One region of the Meiothermus sp. genome, then DNA from elsewhere that is predicted to be linked to it. Evidence: riboswitches for the same ligand, from Rfam matches in the RefSeq annotation. Region 1 holds a riboswitch; the other holds the start of a gene.

The links. A riboswitch is a leader RNA that binds a small molecule or an ion and turns the genes downstream of it on or off. The one in region 1 is predicted to bind S-adenosylmethionine.
Region 2: linked by a shared signal. The riboswitch ahead of Q0X23_RS04165 (O-acetylhomoserine aminocarboxypropyltransferase/cysteine synthase family protein) and the one ahead of Q0X23_RS14390 (O-acetylhomoserine aminocarboxypropyltransferase/cysteine synthase family protein) in region 1 are both predicted to bind S-adenosylmethionine.

The regions. Positions count from the first base shown of each region.
Region 1 is NZ_BPIM01000001.1:2,976,093-2,984,755, reverse strand. Features, by position in the region: gene metX (homoserine O-acetyltransferase) at 1-574, opposite strand, end outside; partial or broken gene Q0X23_RS14390 (O-acetylhomoserine aminocarboxypropyltransferase/cysteine synthase family protein) at 621-1,914, opposite strand; SAM riboswitch class I at 2,032-2,208, opposite strand; gene Q0X23_RS14385 (HD domain-containing phosphohydrolase) at 2,290-4,887, opposite strand; gene Q0X23_RS14380 (nucleotidyltransferase family protein) at 5,189-6,088, opposite strand; gene Q0X23_RS14375 (xanthine dehydrogenase family protein subunit M) at 6,390-7,268, shown strand; gene Q0X23_RS14370 ((2Fe-2S)-binding protein) at 7,287-7,775, shown strand; gene Q0X23_RS14365 (aerobic carbon-monoxide dehydrogenase large subunit) at 7,834-8,663, shown strand, end outside.
Region 2 is NZ_BPIM01000001.1:879,531-888,193, reverse strand. Features, by position in the region: gene Q0X23_RS04185 (2-oxo acid dehydrogenase subunit E2) at 1-462, shown strand, start outside; gene cmk ((d)CMP kinase) at 835-1,458, opposite strand; gene aroA (3-phosphoshikimate 1-carboxyvinyltransferase) at 1,636-2,913, opposite strand; gene Q0X23_RS04170 (bifunctional oligoribonuclease/PAP phosphatase NrnA) at 3,050-4,027, shown strand; SAM riboswitch class I at 4,179-4,330, shown strand; gene Q0X23_RS04165 (O-acetylhomoserine aminocarboxypropyltransferase/cysteine synthase family protein) at 4,374-5,642, shown strand; gene metF (methylenetetrahydrofolate reductase [NAD(P)H]) at 5,632-6,507, shown strand; gene Q0X23_RS04155 (zinc-binding dehydrogenase) at 6,613-7,791, shown strand; gene Q0X23_RS04150 (hypothetical protein) at 8,117-8,521, shown strand.

The DNA of each region.
Region 1 (8,663 bases):
CGAGGGCCACCATACCGCCCAAGCTACCCCCCAGCAGGGTGACCTTTTCGATGCCCAGGAAGTCCAGAAGTTTGGCCTGGGCGCGGGCCAGGTCACGCACAGTGAGTTTAGGAAAATCGGGGCCATAAGGGCGACCTGTGGCTGGATTAAGCGAAAGCGGGCCGGTAGAGCCGTAACAACTACCAATATGGTTGGCGCAAATCACAAAATACTTCTCGGTATCGAGCATTCGACCTGGCCCCGCCAGCTCGTCCCACCAACCATCGGGCCCAAAAGCCTGGTCGAGCCTGGGCAGACTGCTGAGGGTCTCCTTGGTGTAGGTGCCGGCCAGGTGCGCCGAGCCCGTCCAGGCATGAAACACCAGCACCGCGTTGCTGCGGTCGAGGTTGAGTTGTCCGTAGGTCTCGTAGCGCATGAGCAACTCCGGCAGGGCTCCGCCGTACTCGAGGCGAAAACCACCCGCAACCAGGGCCTGAGCCGGCACCGGTGGGGGCACCCGGCCCCGACTCTTGGGTGGCTTGATCAACAAGGCCTCGTGGTCGCCCCAGGCCTCTTGTACCAGCAAGTCGGTCATGGCAGCCTTCCTCTCCACAAACCCTGCAGCGCCCTACTGGAACGCATCAAACGCCTACCTTCGAGCGCAGGGCTTGTTTGAGGTCGGCCTGAATATCTTCGATGGCTTCCAGCCCCACGCTGATGCGCACCAGCTCCGGATTGACCCCGGCGCGGACTTGCTCTTCCGGCGATAGCTGGGAGTGGGTGGTGGAAGCCGGGTGAATGGCCAGGGTACGGGTATCGCCAACATTAGCGAGGTGCGAAACCAGCTCAAGCTGGTTGATGAAGTTTTTGGCCGCCTCATAGCCGCCTTTGAGACCAAACGTCAGCACCGACCCTGGCCTTCCCTTGAAGTACTTTTGGGCCTTGGCATGGCTGGGGTGGTCGTCTAAGCCGGGGTAGTTGACCCAGGCCACCTCGTCTTGCTCGCGCAACCAGTGAGCCAGGGCCAGGGTGTTTTCTACGTGGCGCTCTGAGCGCAGCGAGAGGGTCTCGAGGCCCAGCAGCAACAAGAAGGCCTCAAAGGGGCCCAGGCACTGCCCCTGGTCGCGCAGGCCGTCTACGCGGGCTTTGATAATGAAGGCCAGGTTCCCCAGGGCCTTGTGTAACTCGAGGCCGTGGTAGCCCGGTTGCGGCTCGGTGATCAGTGGATACCGCCCATTGTCCCAGTTGAAGTTGCCGCCATCCACAATCAGGCCCGCAATGGCCGCCCCATGCCCCCCAATCCATTTGGTGCCGGAGTGGGTCACGACATTGGCCCCCCACTCAAGGGGGCGGAAAAGGTAACCCCCATGCCCAAAGGTGTTGTCCACAAAGAGGGCGATTCCGCGTTCCTGAGCAGCCTGGGCAATCAGTTCGAAGTCGGGGATGTTGAGGGCCGGGTTGCCCAGCGACTCCAGATACCAGAAGCGGGTTTTATCGTCCGAGAGTCGAATAAAATCCTCCACACTCTCGGCGCTGTCGGTAAAGCGGCTCTCAATTCCCAGGCGGGGCAGGGTGACCTTGAACTGGTTGATGCTGCCCCCATACAGGTTGGGGGTGGAGACAAAGTTATCGCCAGCCTGGGCGATGTTGGTGATGGCCAGAAATTGCGCAGCATGGCCCGAGCTGGTGGCCAGGGCTGCTACCCCCCCCCTCCAGCGCTGCAATGCGCTTTTCCAGCACATCGGTGGTGGGGTTCATGATGCGGGTGTAGATATTGCCAAACTCCTGCAAGCCAAAAAGCCGGGCGGCGTGGTCGGCATCCTTGAACTGATAGGACGTGGTGGCGTAGATGGGCACCTGGCGGGCGCCGGTGATGGGGTCAGGGCTGTAGCCAGCGTGGAGCTGAAGGGTCTCGAAACGGTGTTTTTGCGACATAATCATCTCCTACCGCGATGGGATTGGGGCGCTTTCGGTAGGAGTTTTGCTATAGCAAAACCCCCTACCAGGCGTTCTTTTATGGCCGGAAGGGGGTCACGATGCGTGCATTCCCTTCTCTTATCTTTCTCGACTGCCAGACTATGCCAAGTCTCGAACGTTGTGTGCCTACAACATTCAGCAGTCGAGCCGGAATTAGCACCTTGCAAAAAAACTTTTGGTCATGAACAAAAGCTCTTTTGTGGGTTGCTGCGACTTCACTGGGCCGATTCCCTCCGCCGCTCTGGATAAAAGAACTTGCTTATTTGTGGCCGCGCCCCGGCGCGGATAAAGGTGAGTTTAGAGAGGTAGGGAAGCTCTGTCAACCCCTTCGCTTTAGTCGCGTGTTGAATTGGGATTGGCTTCACGGGCCCTGCGGCGCTCGAGCTTGTCCTGGTACATGCGCTGGTCAGAAAGCCGTACCAGGTCGCCATCGGAGGTAGCCTCATCGGGCATAGAAGCCATTCCGGAGCTAACGCTGGCCGTTGGAAAACCCTGGCTCTTGGTATTGAGTATAGCCGTTTCAATCCGGCTCAGAATCTCGGCCTGGTGGCGTGCATCTACATAGGGCAGAATGGCAGCATATTCATCTCCGCCGATTCGGTACACCCGCCCCAGCTCGAAAAAGCACTCTTGCATGGCCTGCGCGAAGGTACGCAGCAAAGCATCCCCGCGTTCGTGGCCTTCGGAGTCGTTGAGCTGCTTGAGGGTATCAACATCCAGGGCCAGCACACTGAGCGAGTAACCGACCCGCTGCGCACGCGCTACCTCACTCTCGAGGTCCGACTCAAAGGCACGGCGGTTGCCCAGACCGGTCAGTACGTCGGTATGCGCCATCATCTCCATGCGACGGGCCAGTACCTGGGCTTCACGGCGAGCTTGCTCGAGTTCGCGGGTGCGCTCAGCCAGCAACTGCTCAAAGTTTTGCTTGAGCTGCTCGATTTCTTCATCCACCCAGCCCAGTTGGGCTTTCTCCAGCTGTACCGAGAGCGAAAGGTCGGAGTCCAGGCGCTGCATATGCTCTTCCACATCGGCGGTGACTACCGCAAAGACCGCCAGGCAAGCCTCGACCACGGTCGGATCGAATTGCCGTCCGCTCTGACGCTTGATCTCCGCCAGCGCTTCAGCCACCGACCAGGCCCGCTTATAGGGGCGCTCGTGGGTAAGGGCATCCAGCACGTCAGCCACCGCCACGATACGCCCAGACATGGGAATGCTATCCCCAACCAACCCACGTGGATAACCGCTGCCATCAAAGTGTTCGTGGTGCGACAGGGCAATTTCTTCCGCCAGTCGAAGAATTTTGGAGCGTCCCCCAGACAGGATACGCGCGCCAATAGTGGTGTGGTCTTTCATCAGCTCGTACTCACCCACCGTCAGGCGATCCCGCTTTAGCAAAATCGCGTCCGGGATTCCGATTTTGCCCACATCATGCAAGCGCGCAGCCAGGCGCAGGGTTTCGACTTCGTGCTGGGGCCAGCCGAGTTCCTTAGCAATCATGGCCGCGTTGCGGCCTACCCGGTAGGTGTGCTCGCCGGTGGCATCGTCGCGGAACTCGGCGGCTAGGGCCAGGCGAGAAACAATTTCGAGCTGGGCAAACTCGAGCTCCTGGGTGCGCTGGAAGACCTTGGCCTGGGCCTCTTCGCGAGCCTGGCGCTCGAGTTCGGTTCTCAGCCGCAAGCTTTCCGCCTCGTTACGCACCCGCTCGAGCTCGAGGTGGTTCATCAAGGTCTGGCGCTGGCGCTCGCTTTCCTCGTTGAAGACTTCCCGCTCGAGGCGATGGTACTCCTCCAGGTGTTCGATGGCCTGGAGATATTCCCCGCTTGCACGGTGCACCCGTGCCAGCAGGCGGTGGGCCAGGTAGGTACTGCGTTTACGCTCGGCCTGACGTGAGAGTTCCAGGGCTTCCAAGCCGTACTCCTGTGCCTGGCGCAGATCCTTCAGTTCGACGCAGACCTCCCCCAGGCTGAGCAGTACGTCCAGAACGGTGGCACGCCAGTCTTTAGAGCGGGCCAGTTCCAGCACTTCCAACAGCGTCTGGGTGGCAACCTGGGGCTCACCCAGCGCCATCTGCGCCTTGGCCAGCCCTTCTAATGAGGTAAGCAAAATCCGTTCCAGCCCCAACTCTTTGCTGGCTACTACTACACCCTGGTGCGTATCCCTGGCCCTGGCGTAATCCTGGCGCTTGAAGGCCAGTTCCGCGATTAGCTGCAGAATCTGCAATTCGATAAATCTCTCCTGGGTGCGGCGGATCTCGGCCAGGGCCAGCTCGTAGTATCGGTCGGCCTGTTGGAAATTTCCCATTTCCATGTAGAGATTGCCAATGGAAGCCAGGTTGCCCGCCCGGTTGCGAGGGCTATGCCCTTCGTGGCGGTACAGTTGATAGGCCTCCAGAAATGCCTCGAGGGCCAGCGGATACTGCCCCAGTTCGGTGCGCAGGATTCCGATATTGTTGAGGACATTGGCCTCGGCAACTTGATTGCCCTGGATTCGCATGAGCGTGAGGGCTTTAGTGAGCTTGTCCAGAGCCTGGGCATACTCGGCCCTGGAGTGATGGATTCCGGCCTGCTGGTTGAGGCAGTCGGCCTCGGCAGCGGGTAGATTGGCTTGCTGGGCCAGCAAAGCGGCCTCGTCGAGGTAGCTCGAGGCCTGGTTGAGGTCGCCCTGCTCTCGCAAAATGGTGGCGGATAGCCGCAAACCCTCGAGCCTGAGCGTGGGTTCATCGAATGTGGATGCCAGCCCTACACCTGCCTGGGCCATCTGGACAGCCTCGCCCAGTTGTCCCAGCGAATGAAGAGCCCTGGCCAGGGTGAAAGAGGCTTGAACCTCGAGCGATAGCACCTGATGCAGCTGAGCCAGGGTTCTGGCTTCCTGAGCCAGACGGGATGCTTCCTGGGGTGCCTGGGCCAGGCACGCCTCGGATTCTCGTAGCAAAGATTCGATGCTTGACAGCGCAGACATCGAAACGGCGGTTGTTGGGTCGGTATCGCGCTGCACCACCACGGCCTCTATGCTAATCCTTGATGGAGGTTGTCAAGGCTTAAATAAACCTTGGGTTGGCGTACCCAGGTGGGGCCATGCTTATTCACCTTATGCACCATGTCTTCCCTAAGGCCCAGTCTACGACCTGAAGCACTGGCAGGCTGTGATAAATGCTCTTACGGCATGTAATGGCCCGGCTTGCGCTACAGAAGGCTTCAACAAATCCTTCTGCAAGGTATTGGCAATCCTGCGCTTATTTATTTGCTGCCAGGGCCGCCAGGCTGGCCCTACGAACCAGTTCCAGGTAAGCAGCGGGTGTTTGGGCAGGTCCCAGAATGACCCCCTGCACACCTCGATAACTTAAGGACAGCTCGAGCCAGTGGGCATCACTTTTCGAGACCAGCAACAGCAACCCAGGCGTGAGCCAGGGCACTGTTTCTGAAGCCAGGGCCGCGTCCACCCGTGCTTGTATTAGCGAGGCAGAAATTTTCTCACGGGGTATAGGCACAAACAATTCGTTGGCCCAACCCAGTTTCCAGGCCAACTCCCGGTAGGTCTGCCAGTCATCAATATCAAAAAACCAGGGCCCGGAGCCCCACTCCGCCCGTTCTATCTTTTCCTGATGGGCATTCAAAACTGCTCTAGCGCCTTGATCACCTTTGAGTTTTAGAACTTCAGGAAATAGCTGCCTGGACAAAAAAACAGGTGGGCGTATCTGGCCCTGCTCGCTGGCCACCACCGCAAGCTTTTGCGGGTCGCGGTGGTAGATGGCCCGCTTGAGCTGTGTGAGTTTTTCCGCTTCCATTGCGGGCATGTCGGCCAGAAACACCAGAACTCCCTGGGCGTCGGCAAGTGCCCGCATACCCGCTTTGAGCGAGGTGCTCTGGCCATATCGGTAGTGGCGGTTGAGGACGGTGAAAACCCTCGAGGAAAGGTCACCCGGCTGTGTTGCCAGCCACCGTTGCAATGCAAACCGAGCCACCCTGGCTTCACGCCCCAAAACCACCGCAATGCGCCCATCGGCAACGTACAGGGCATGCTCCAGAACTCGAGTCAACAGGATATGGCCCTGTCCGGCGGGCAGCAGAAACTTGGGAACCCCAAACCTCGAGGCCCTGCCGGCAGAGAGCACAATTGCGTCGATCGGTGGCATAGACGGGGTACTCGCCGAGAAAGTGATCGGGGTATGTTACGTAGGTCTGGCTAAAAGAGGTTGGGCTTTCCGTAAAAAACTTTCAGGCGATCCACAAATCAAAATAGCACTGCCAAGGCTCTGCAACCTACGGATGTTGACCTTTCAGAATCCGCAAGGCCCCTCCCACAAGACAACCCCTTGCCTGGTCGAAGCCGGATCTCAGGTGCAAACTGTAATCTCCAGCATGCTCAATCTGACTGCAAGGTTTTAGATTGGCCATGCTTGCAAAAGCGAAAAAACCAAAGGGAGGTTGGACAACATGATACCCGCGGCCTTTGAGTACAAGCGCCCGATGTCCCTCGAGGAAGCCATCAGCCACCTGGCTGAACTTGGCTACGACGCCAGAGTGCTGGCCGGGGGGCAAAGCCTTATCCCGGCCATGCGCTATCGCCTGGCCCAACCCTCCGTGCTGGTGGATATAAACAAGCTCCCCAACCTGGGGTATATGCACGAGGAAAACGGGATGCTCCGCATGGGTGCACTGGTACGCGATACCGACGTGGAGTTCAACGAACAAATACAACGCAAGTATCATCTAATCAGCGATGTTTCCAGGGTCGTAGCCGACCCCATCGTGCGTTTCCGGGGTACGGTGGTGGGTTCGCTATGCCATAACGACCCCTCTGGAGACTGGGCCGCTGCTGCCATTGCGGCTCGCGCGCAAATGGTCATTCAAGGCAAAAATGGGCCTCGAGTCGAAGCCATTGATCAGTTTTTAGTGGACAGCTTCGCTACCTCCATCGGCGAAGGGGAAATGGCAGTAGAAGCACGTTTCCCAATGCCAAACTCCCTCACCTCGGGCGCCTACGAAAAAATTGAACGCAAGGTAGGCGATTACGCCACCGCCGCCGCCGCCGTGCAAATCGAGCTCAACCCAGATGGAACCATCAAAGAGGCCGGTATCGGCATCACGGCGGTAGCCCATATGGCGCTTCGGGTAGCTGAAGGCGAAAACCTGTTGCGCGGCCAGAAGCCTTCACTCGAGCTGATCCGGGCTGCTGCCGAGGAGGCCCGCAAAATCGCCGACCCTAACCCCGACGCACGGGGCTCTGCGGAGTACAAGAAAGACATGGCCCGGGTACTGGTGGGCCGGGGCCTGATCAAGGCCCTGCGGCGCTTGAATGTGGTAGTGGCCTGATGACCCAAGGGAGCAACCATGGAAATCACCCTGAAAATCAATGGCGTTGAAAAAAAGCTCAATGTAGAACCCCGCACCCTGCTGGTTCATGCCATCCGCGATGCAGGGCTTACCGGCACCCACATCGGCTGCGATAGCTCGTCTTGCGGGGTGTGTACGGTGGTGCTGGACGGCAAAACGGCGGTTAAGAGCTGCACCATGTTTGCGGTAATGGCCGAGGGCCACGAAATCACCACCATTGAAGGCATGGCCCAGGGTGGAAAGCTACACCCGCTTCAGCAAGCCTTTTACGATCAGCACGGTTTGCAATGCGGCTACTGCACCCCCGGCATGATCATGTCGGCCCACGTTTTACTGCAACACAACCCCAACCCCACAGAAGAAGAGATTCGCTTTGGGCTCTCTGGCAACCTCTGCCGTTGCACGGGCTACCAGAACATTGTTAAAGCAGTTCAACAGGCTGCTCAGATGTTGCAACAACCCGCAGGCGCAGCAGCAGACGACTAAACAAAACGAGCAATAACTTATCGGTCTTTTGCTACCCAGGCAACTGAAAGGAGCACCAATGGCAGTTGAATCCGCGAACCTCGAGCCCAAGGGTATCCAGGGGCTCGGCAAGGCCATTAAACGCAAGGAAGACCCGCGCTTCATCGTGGGCAAGGGTAACTACCTCGACGACATCAACCTGCCCGGCATGTTGCACATGGCCCTTGTGCATAGCCCCTATGCCCACGCCAAGATTCTAAACATTGACGCCTCCGAAGCCCTCAAGATTCCAGGTGTCAAAGCGGTCATCACTTCCAAAGAGCTGGCCGGCGCTGGCCTGGCCTGGATACCGACCCTGGCTGGCGACAAACAGATGGTGCTGGCCGATGGTAAGGTGCTCTACCAGTACCAGGAAGTCGCAGCGGTCTTTGCCGAGAGCCGCCAGGCCGCCGCTGACGGGGCCGCTGCCGTACAGGTCGAGTACGAACCCTTGCCGGTGGTGGTAGACCCCTTCAAGGCCACCGCCCCCGATGCCCCGGTCTTGCGCGAGGATATCAAGGGCAATATGACGGGTGCGCATGGCCCCCGCCGTCACGACAACCACATCTGGACCTGGGACGTAGGCTCCAAAGACGAGACCGAAAAAGCCCTGGCCCAGTCTGAAGTCCGCATCAAGCAGCACATGGTCTACCCCCGCAGCCACCCGGCCCCCCTCGAGCCGTGTGGCTGCATCGGCGATATGAACAAGGCCACCGGGCGGCTCACGGTCTACATGACCAGCCAGGCTCCCCACGCCATTCGCACGGTGCTCTCGCTGGTGACGGGCATTCCCGAAAACAACATCCGGGTCATCTCGCCGGATATTGGGGGTGGGTTCGGCAACAAGGTACCCGTTTATCCCGGCTACGT
Region 2 (8,663 bases), 2.1 Mb from region 1:
GATACGGCTACCAACGAGGTCATTTTCAAGGAGTACATCCATATTGGCGTGGCTGTGGATACCCCCACGGGCTTGCTGGTGCCGGTGGTGCGCGATGTGGACAAGAAGGGGGTAATCACCCTGGCCGCCGAGCTAGGCGAGATTGCCGCTAAGGCTCGAGACCGCAAGCTAACCCCGGAAGAGATGCAAGGGGCCTCGTTTACCATCTCCAATCTGGGTGGCATCGGCGGGACGGGATTCACCCCCATCGTCAACTGGCCTGAGGTGGCCATCATGGGAGTTTCGCGCAGCAGCATAGAGCCGGTGTGGAACGCCGAGAAGGGCGCTTTTGAGCCGCGCAACATCATGCCTTTCTCGCTCTCCTACGACCATCGCCTGATTGACGGCGCCGATGCAGCCCGCTTCTGCCGTTTTGTGGCCGAGATGCTGGAAGACCCCTTCTTGTTGGGGTTTGAGGGTTAGGTAAGGTCGGCGCGGCTGTTTGGGTTGCCCTGCAAGGCGTGGGGGCCGGCCTATTTGGCTCTTGCTGTGGTCTGGGTTTTTGTGTGATACCAACTTTACTTAGACAGTTGGCTTTGAGGATCGTCCCAAGCTCCCTCAACCGGCGACACCCCAGGTGCAGTCAATCTTGTTCCTATTGCTGTTTGTAAATGGCGCGGTCGGGGTGTCGCCACCTTCTCCCAACGGAGAGAAGGCAAGGGGTTCATGAGGATTTGGTATGACCCAGACCGGCCCAGCCTGTGGGCGAGCAGAGGGGCCACGTGCTCACATGGGCAGCAAGGTCTGTGAAGGGCGCGATAATGCAGGGGAGACTCGATCTTTGTGCAGATCGCTCTAGCTCGGTGGGGCTAGGTGCTTTAGCACAGCCCGCACTACCCCATCGAGGTCGAGGTGGCTGGTGTCTAGGATGATGGCATCCCGGGCGGGAGCGCTCTGTTTCTGGTCGGCCTGGTCACGTCGGATAATTTCGGCCAGCACCGTTTCGTAGGCGGCGTCGCGCTCGGGCACGCGGCGCTTAGCCCGCACTTCGGGGCTGGCGGTCAGGTAGAACTTGTAGCGGGCCTGGGGAAAAACCGTGCTGCCCATATCGCGTCCGTCTACCACGAACGGGGGCGGAATTTTGCGTAGCACATTGTTAACGTACTCCCTTATGGCAGGTCGCACAGCTACAGCGGAAACAATCTGGTCTACCTCGAGGCTGTGCAAAGCCTCGCTGACCTCGTGGCCGTCCAGATAAACCAGGTTTTGGGTGGAGGTGGGTCTGAGCTCGAGGCGGTACTTCTCCAGCCGCCCCTCAATTTCCTCGGCCGAGACGTTCTCGAGCAAACACATCAGGGCCACCGCCCGGTACAGAAGGCCGCTGGAGATGTAGGGAATGCCCAGGCGCTGGGCGACCAGCTTGGCCACGCTGGTTTTGCCCGAGGCGGAGGGGCCGTCTATGGTGATGATGTCGTGCATACGCTAGGTGAAGTACCAGAACACTTTTGCAAAGAGGCCTGTATGTTGCCCCATGTCTCGGGTTCCACGTCGCAGGTCGGAAAGCCAGAGATCAGGGCACATACGAGTCTGAGATTGCCTTACTCGAGTTTGCTCGTACATTTCAACATTGGCTCAGACGCCCGGGGCCGGACTGCACTAAACCCTACCGGTCAGTCGTTCTAACGCTTCCCAGAAACTCGGAAAGCTGATGCTGGCCCACTCGGCATCCTGCACGGTTACACCTTTGGGCAGGCCGCAGACCGCAAAGGCCATGGCGATGCGGTGGTCATGGAAAGGTTCCACCACACCGCTTTGCACGCTACCACCGCGAATCTTGAGCCAGTCGGGGCCCATCTCGACCGGCGCACCCAGGTTTTGCAGGTTGTGGGCGATGGCCGCTACACGGTCGGACTCCTTGACCCGGAGCTCCTCCAGGTTAGGAATATAGGTTTCGCCCTCGGCCCAGGCCGCTGCCGCCGCCAGCACCGGCACCTCGTCCACCATCAGCGGGATCAGCTTGGGGTCTACCGAGACCCCTTTGAGCCTGGACGACCGGGCCCGAATAGCGCCCACCGGCTCACCGTCTTGCCCCTCGGTCACCTCCCAGCTCAGGTCGGCGCCCATCTCCTTGAGCACCGTAAGCAGCCCGGTGCGGGTGGGGTTCAGGCCCACGCCCTCGAGGGTTATGTCAGATTCGGGGGTGATGAGGGCCGCTACGATGAAAAAGGCCGCGCTGCTGAAATCGCCCGGAACAATAAGGTCTCTGGCGGCGAATGGCTCGGCCCGGCGGGTGCGGATGAGGTTGCCCTCGAGTTCGATGGGCAGGCCATAGTGCCGGAAGACCCGCTCGGTGTGGTCGCGGGTGGGGGCGGGCTCGGCTACCTCGGTATCTTCTTCCGCAAACAAACCTGCCAACAAGACCGCACTTTTGACCTGCGCGCTGGCTACCGGCAGCTCGTAGTGAATGCCGCGCAGGCCGCCGCCGCGTATGGCCAGAGGCGCCAGCTTGCCGCCCTCACGCCCCTCGATCCGAGCTCCCATCTGCCGCAGAGGGGTGGTGACCCGGCCCATGGGCCGCCGCCGCAGCGAGGCATCGCCGGTGAGCACCGTGAAGATTTCCTGCCCCGAGAGCAGCCCGGCCACCAGCCGCATCAGGGTTCCGGCGTTGCCGCAGTCGAGTACATCGGTGGGTTCCTGGAGCCGAAGGCCTGCCCCTTTGATGTGAAAATGCTCGCCCCGTTCGGTAATCTCGGCTCCGAGCTGGCGCATGACCTGGGCGGTCGAGAGGGTATCACCGGCCTTGAGGGGGTAGTAGAGGGTGCTTTCGCCCTGGGCCAGCGCGCCCAGCATCAGCCCACGGTGGGTGACCGATTTATCGCCTGGAACGCGAAGGGTGCCTTTTAGAGACGGGGTGGGGGGGATGAGCCGTTCCATAAGTCCAACCGGGATTATAGCCTGTGAGGGCCCTTGGGGCTTGCAACGGCCTGGATCCAGTCGGTTTGTTTGCCGTGCGCCGTAATGCATGGAAAACTCATCCGGCTATAGAGCCAGCCGGTATAGTTGAAGAGCTATGGATGCTCTGCATAACGGCCCCGAGCCGCGCTACTGGGAGAAGGTTCGCACCGTGGCCGACACGCTGCGGGAGCTCGAGGGTCCTATCATTATTGTTTCGCATGTGGATCCCGACGGCGATGCCATTGGTTCTTCGTTGGGGCTGGCCCGGGCCCTCAAGGCCATGGACAAAAAAGTGACCTGGATTGCCGACCCTCCGCGTTTTCTGCGCTTCTTGGTCAAAGAAGACGAGTACAGCGAGCCCATCGCTCAGGTACCGGAAGGGGCCACCCTGGTGGTGCTGGATGCCGCCGAACCGGGCCGGGTAGCGGGGGCACCGGTAGAGGGGTTTGTTATCAACATTGACCACCACGGCACCAACCCGCGCTTCGGCTACCTTTCGGTGGTGGATCCTTCTAAAGCGGCCACGGCCCAGATTGTCAAAGACCTGATAGATGCGCTGGGGGTAGGCTGGACTGCCGAGATGGCCACACCGGTGCTGACCGGCTTGATTACCGATACCGGCAACTTTCGTTTTGCCAACACCACCCCCGAGGTACTCCACACTGCTGCCGAGCTGGTGGGGCACGGCGTGAAACTGGCCGAACTTACCGACCGCTTGCAGTGGCGACCGGTGGGCTACTTCAAGGCCATGGGGGCGGTGCTTTCCACGGTGGGGTTTCACTTTGGGGGCCTGCTGGTGACGGCTCATATGCCCTCCGAGGTCAGCGTAGAGGACTCCGACGATTTTGTGGGTATCATCCGCTACGCGGAGGGCAGCCAGATCGCGGTTTTTTTGCGCGAGCGGGAAGAGGGCGTGAAGCTCAGCATCCGCAGCCGCGGTGGTGTTTCGGCCCAGGCAGTGGCGGTTAAGCTGGGTGGGGGCGGCCATGTGCCTGCGGCGGGGGCTACCTTGCGGGGGCTGACCCTGGACGAAGCCTACCCGAAGGTGCTGGCAGCCGTGGAAGAAGAACTCCGGCGGGTGGGCTATATCTAGGGCTTCAAGAACCCCCTGGGCAAAAAAGTGAAGTGTGGGGGCAGGACTTGCTGTGTACCGGAGGCAGAAACATGAGCCTCGAGGTCGCTTGACGCTGATTCTCCCAGCCCATACCATTGCATAGAACCTTACCCGGCCAGGGTAAGCAGTTCTTCTATCCAGAGCAGTGGAGGGAACGGCCCGACGAAGCTGCGGCAACCTGCGGGGGACAATCGCCCATTACCGAGAAACCCCCGCGCTTGGTGCCAAATCCGCCCCCTAGGTCGCTAGGCACAGCAAAGGCCTTCAGGGGAAAGATGGAAGAAGGGACAAAGGCCCTTCTTCGAGCAGAACTGAAGGAGGGTATGTGGACTTTTCCAGTCTGGCTGTTTTGAGTGGGCTTCCCGAACAAGACCCCTACAACGCGGTGGGCGTGCCGATATACGCCACGGCTGCTTATGGCTTCGCAGACCTGGAGGACGGCGCTCACAAGTTTGCTACCAACCAGGGCTACACCTACACCCGTATCCAAAACCCTACAGTAGCGGCCCTCGAGGCCCGCTTAACAGCCCTGGAGGCAGCCTTAGGTGCGGTGTGCCTGGCTTCGGGCCAGGCAGCCAGCTTTGCTGCCTTGCTGGCCCTGGTGCGTTCGGGTGATGAAATCGTGGCCAGTCCTGGTTTGTTTGGGGGGACGGTGGGTCTTTTGAACCAGGTGCTGGGCCTGATGGGGGTTCGGGTTCATTTTGTGGAGCCCGAGGCGGCAGCGGTAGAAAGCGCCCTGAGTGAGAAAACCAGCGCCGTGTTTGTAGAAGTGCTGGGGAACCCCTCGCTCAGGCTCCCAGACCTGGAGGGGCTGGCCCGGCTCTGCGATAAACGGCAAGTGGCCCTGGTGGTGGACAATACCTTTGGCGCGGTGGGGGCGCTGGCCCGCCCGCTCGAGCACGGGGCGCATGTGGTGGTGCATAGCCTGACCAAGTGGGCCAGCGGGCATGGCTCCATTCTGGGAGGAGCGGTGCTGTCGCGGGAAACCCCGCTCTGGCAGCGCTATACCCAGTTCACCAGCCCCGATGCCCAGGGCAGAATCCCCTGGGAACAGCATGGGGCGCGATGTTTCTTGGAGCGGGTGCGCCAACTGGGGTTGTCGCTGGGCGGTATGGTACTCTCGCCCTTCAATGCTTACCTGTTGTTTCAGGGCCTGGAGACCCTGGAGTTGCGGGTTGAGCGCGCCAGCCAGACCGCTCTGGCCCTGGCGGGCTGGCTCCAGTCCCAGCCGCAGGTGGCCTGGGTGCGCTACCCGGGCCTGGCCCCAGACCCAGCCCATGCTCGGGCTACCCGGTATCTGCGCGGGGTTTTTGGCAGCATCCTGACCTTTGGGATTCGGGGTGGGCTTGAGGGGGCCAGCCGCTTTTTGGCCCAGTTGAGAATCCTCCAGGCCCCCAACGTGGGTGATGTCCGCACCCTGGCCGTGCATCCCTGGAGCACCACCCACGCCCGCATTCCCGAACCGGCCCGCCGGGCTGCCGGGGTAGGGCCGGAGATGATCCGTCTTTCGGTGGGGCTCGAGAGTCCCCAGGACATTCAGCAGATGCTTGAAGAAGGTCTGCGGGCGGTGGAGGGGGTGGCCCATGAAGATTAGCACCCTTTTACAAAGTGCCCGGCCTGTCTTTTCCTTTGAGTTTTTTCCACCCAAAACCCCCCAGGGCGAGGTTGCACTGTTTCGTGCCCTGCACGAGCTAAAGCCTCTCGAGCCCGGCTTTGTCTCCATCACCTACGGGGCCGGGGGCAGCGAGCGCAGCAAAACCGCCGAATGGGCGGCCCGTATCCAGAACGAGGTGGGCCTGGTGGCCATGGCCCACCTGACCTGCGTGGGCAGTACCCGCCAAGAACTGCTGGAGGTGTTGCATGCGTATGCCCGGGTGGGGGTGCAGAACATCATGGCTTTGCGGGGCGATCCCCCCAAGGGAGTGCGGGTGTTCCAGCCGGTGGCCGGGGGGTTTCGCTATGCCTCAGAGTTAATTGCGCTCATCCGGGCCGAGTTTGGCGACACCTTCGCGGTGGCCGGCGGGGGTTACCCCGAGGGGCATCCGGAGGCGGTAAGCCTCGAGGCCGACCTGCAAAACCTCAAGCGCAAAGTGGAGGCCGGACTCGACTTTGTGGTCACCCAACTCTTTTTCAACAATGCGCTGTACTTTGGCTTTGTCGAGCGGGCCCGCCGCATGGGGATTACCGTTCCGATCATACCCGGCCTGATGCCCATCACCGATCTGGCCCAGATTCGCCGCTTTATGGACATGTGTGGGGCCAGCATCCCGGGGCCGTTGCTCTCCAGGTTGGAGAAAGCCCAGTCCCCCGAGGAAGTGCTGGAAATTGGGGTCGAACATACCACCCGCCAGGCCCAGGAACTGCTGGCAGCGGGGGTTCCGGGCATTCACCTTTATACCCTCAACAAATCGCCCGCTACCCGGAGGGTGATGCAGAACCTGCAAACGGTGCTGCGGTGATCTTTTCCCAGGCCACATTTAGGGGCAGAATAGGGGGAAATGCAAACCACGTTAACGGCCCCCGCCCAAAGCCTGACCCGCCAGAGTGCAGGTGCCCAGGTACTCATGCGCGGTTTGCTTTTTACCCCTTCCATACCGCGTTACGTGGCTGCTAAGTTGCTGGGCAAGCGCTATCCCACCAGGGCGTTGTCCCTTCAACTAACCACCCTGCCCGAGCCCGAACGTCCTCCGGGCTTCGAGCGTTTGAAGGTGCGGCTTGCGGGCATCTGCGGGAGTGACCTGGCCCTGCTCTATGGCAAACAAGCCCCCACCCTCTCGGGGATGTTCTCCTTTCCGGCGGTGCTGGGGCACGAAATTCTGGCTGAACTGGGGGGGGTACGGGTGGTGGTCAATCCAGTACTGGCCTGCCTCGAGCGCGGCCTACCGGACTGCCCGGCCTGCGCCAGGGGCGACGATCACCTGTGCTTTAACGTGGCCGAAGGCAACCTGGGGCCCGGCATGATTGGTTTTTGCAATAGCCTGGGCGGTGGCTGGGCCCAGCGCATGGTGGCCCACCGCGAGCGCATTTTTCCCATAAACGAGCAGGTGCCCGACGAACGTGCCGTGCTGACCGAACCGGCGGCAGTGGTCTTGCATGGGCTGCGGCAAGCCTGGGGGAAGGGCAGGCCACCGACGGATCTCCGGCCAAGCCCGGAAGGTTCGTACCCATCTGCCGACAGCATGAACTGGCCTGAGCAGATGCTGGTCATCGGGGCGGGAACCATTGGGCTCTTGACCGTCAAAATGCTGCGGGTGCTGGGCTTTGAGGGGCCTCTGTATGCCGTAGCCCGCCACCCCCGCCAGGCCGAACTGGCCCAACTGTTGGGCGCCAACCAGATATTCCCCTCCACCCAAGCCGCCCAGCAAGCCGTGGGAGCCCGGCGCTACCGGGGCATCCTGGGGGCGATCTCCTGGCGGGGTGGCTTCGAGGGGGTGGTGGAGGCTTCCGGTTCTCCCGGAGGTTTGCAGCAGGCCAGTTGGGCGGTGCGCGAAGGGGGGCGGGTCTTGCTGCTGGGCGCCCCGGCCACGGCCCTCCACGATTTTTCGCCCTACTGGTTCCGCGAGATCGGGCTTCTGGGCAGCTATGCCTATAGCTGGGACGACTTTGCCCAGACCGTCAAGCTGCTGCCCGAGCTAAACGGCATCGAGGCCATGGTGACCCACCGGTTCGGCCTGGAAGCCTGGCCCGAGGCCATCAAGGCCGCAGCAACCCGGCGGGGCATCAAAGTGGTGTTCAAACCCTAGAGCGTTGATGCCACATAGCTGATAGATCATAGCCCAACAGCAGAGTACCTATTGTTGCAGGCCCTTTCGGAATCTTTTGGTTGTAGGTACTTGAACCTCAGGCCAGCTTACTTAGTGCAGCGGTAACTTGTTTTGTGGTACGTTTTGAAGCACGTTGATTGCCCAAAAATGCGATGTGCGGCTCATTTGAAGAGACAGTGGTGCATGCCGAGTTCCTGGTTACCAGACCCCTTAGCATTTGGCGCAATGCCCCCAACGCATAGTTCCTGCATCCACTGCACGGTAGGCGGTTAGCGCGGCGATTTTGGAGCAAATGGGAGGATTTATGACCGAAGACAAACCGACCCAGGTTAGGGAGCGGGCCACCCTCTGGATAGGGGCGGCGGTGTTGGTGGGGTTTGCGGTTTTGGTGGTGTACATGTTGAGCCTGCTGGACTCGAGCGAGACCACCTGGAACCGTGCCCTCTACCTTTTTGCCGGGGTGGAGGCCATTGCTTTTGCGGCGGCGGGGTATTTTTTTGGGCGGGAGGTGCACCGCCAGCGGGCCGAGAGCGCCGAGCTGCGCGCCCGCCAGGCCGAGCAGCAGTGGCAGCAGTGGAGCCAGCGGGCCCACGAGGCCGAAGCCAAGGGCCAAAGTCTGAGTACCGCTGTCCGAGTGATGGCCGAGCAGCACCATGAGCTAGCCCCTATGGCCCAGATGGCCCAGGCGTTTTTCCCCCAAAAGCCGTAATATCGGATTCAAAAAGACAGTTTACAAAACCAAAAACACCAGAGGCTGTCTTTTTGAATCCTAGAGCACTCCCTTCGGTCGGGTTAGTTCGTCACCGAATGGTGACGAACTAACCGAATCTGGTATAAGAACTTACCGGAAA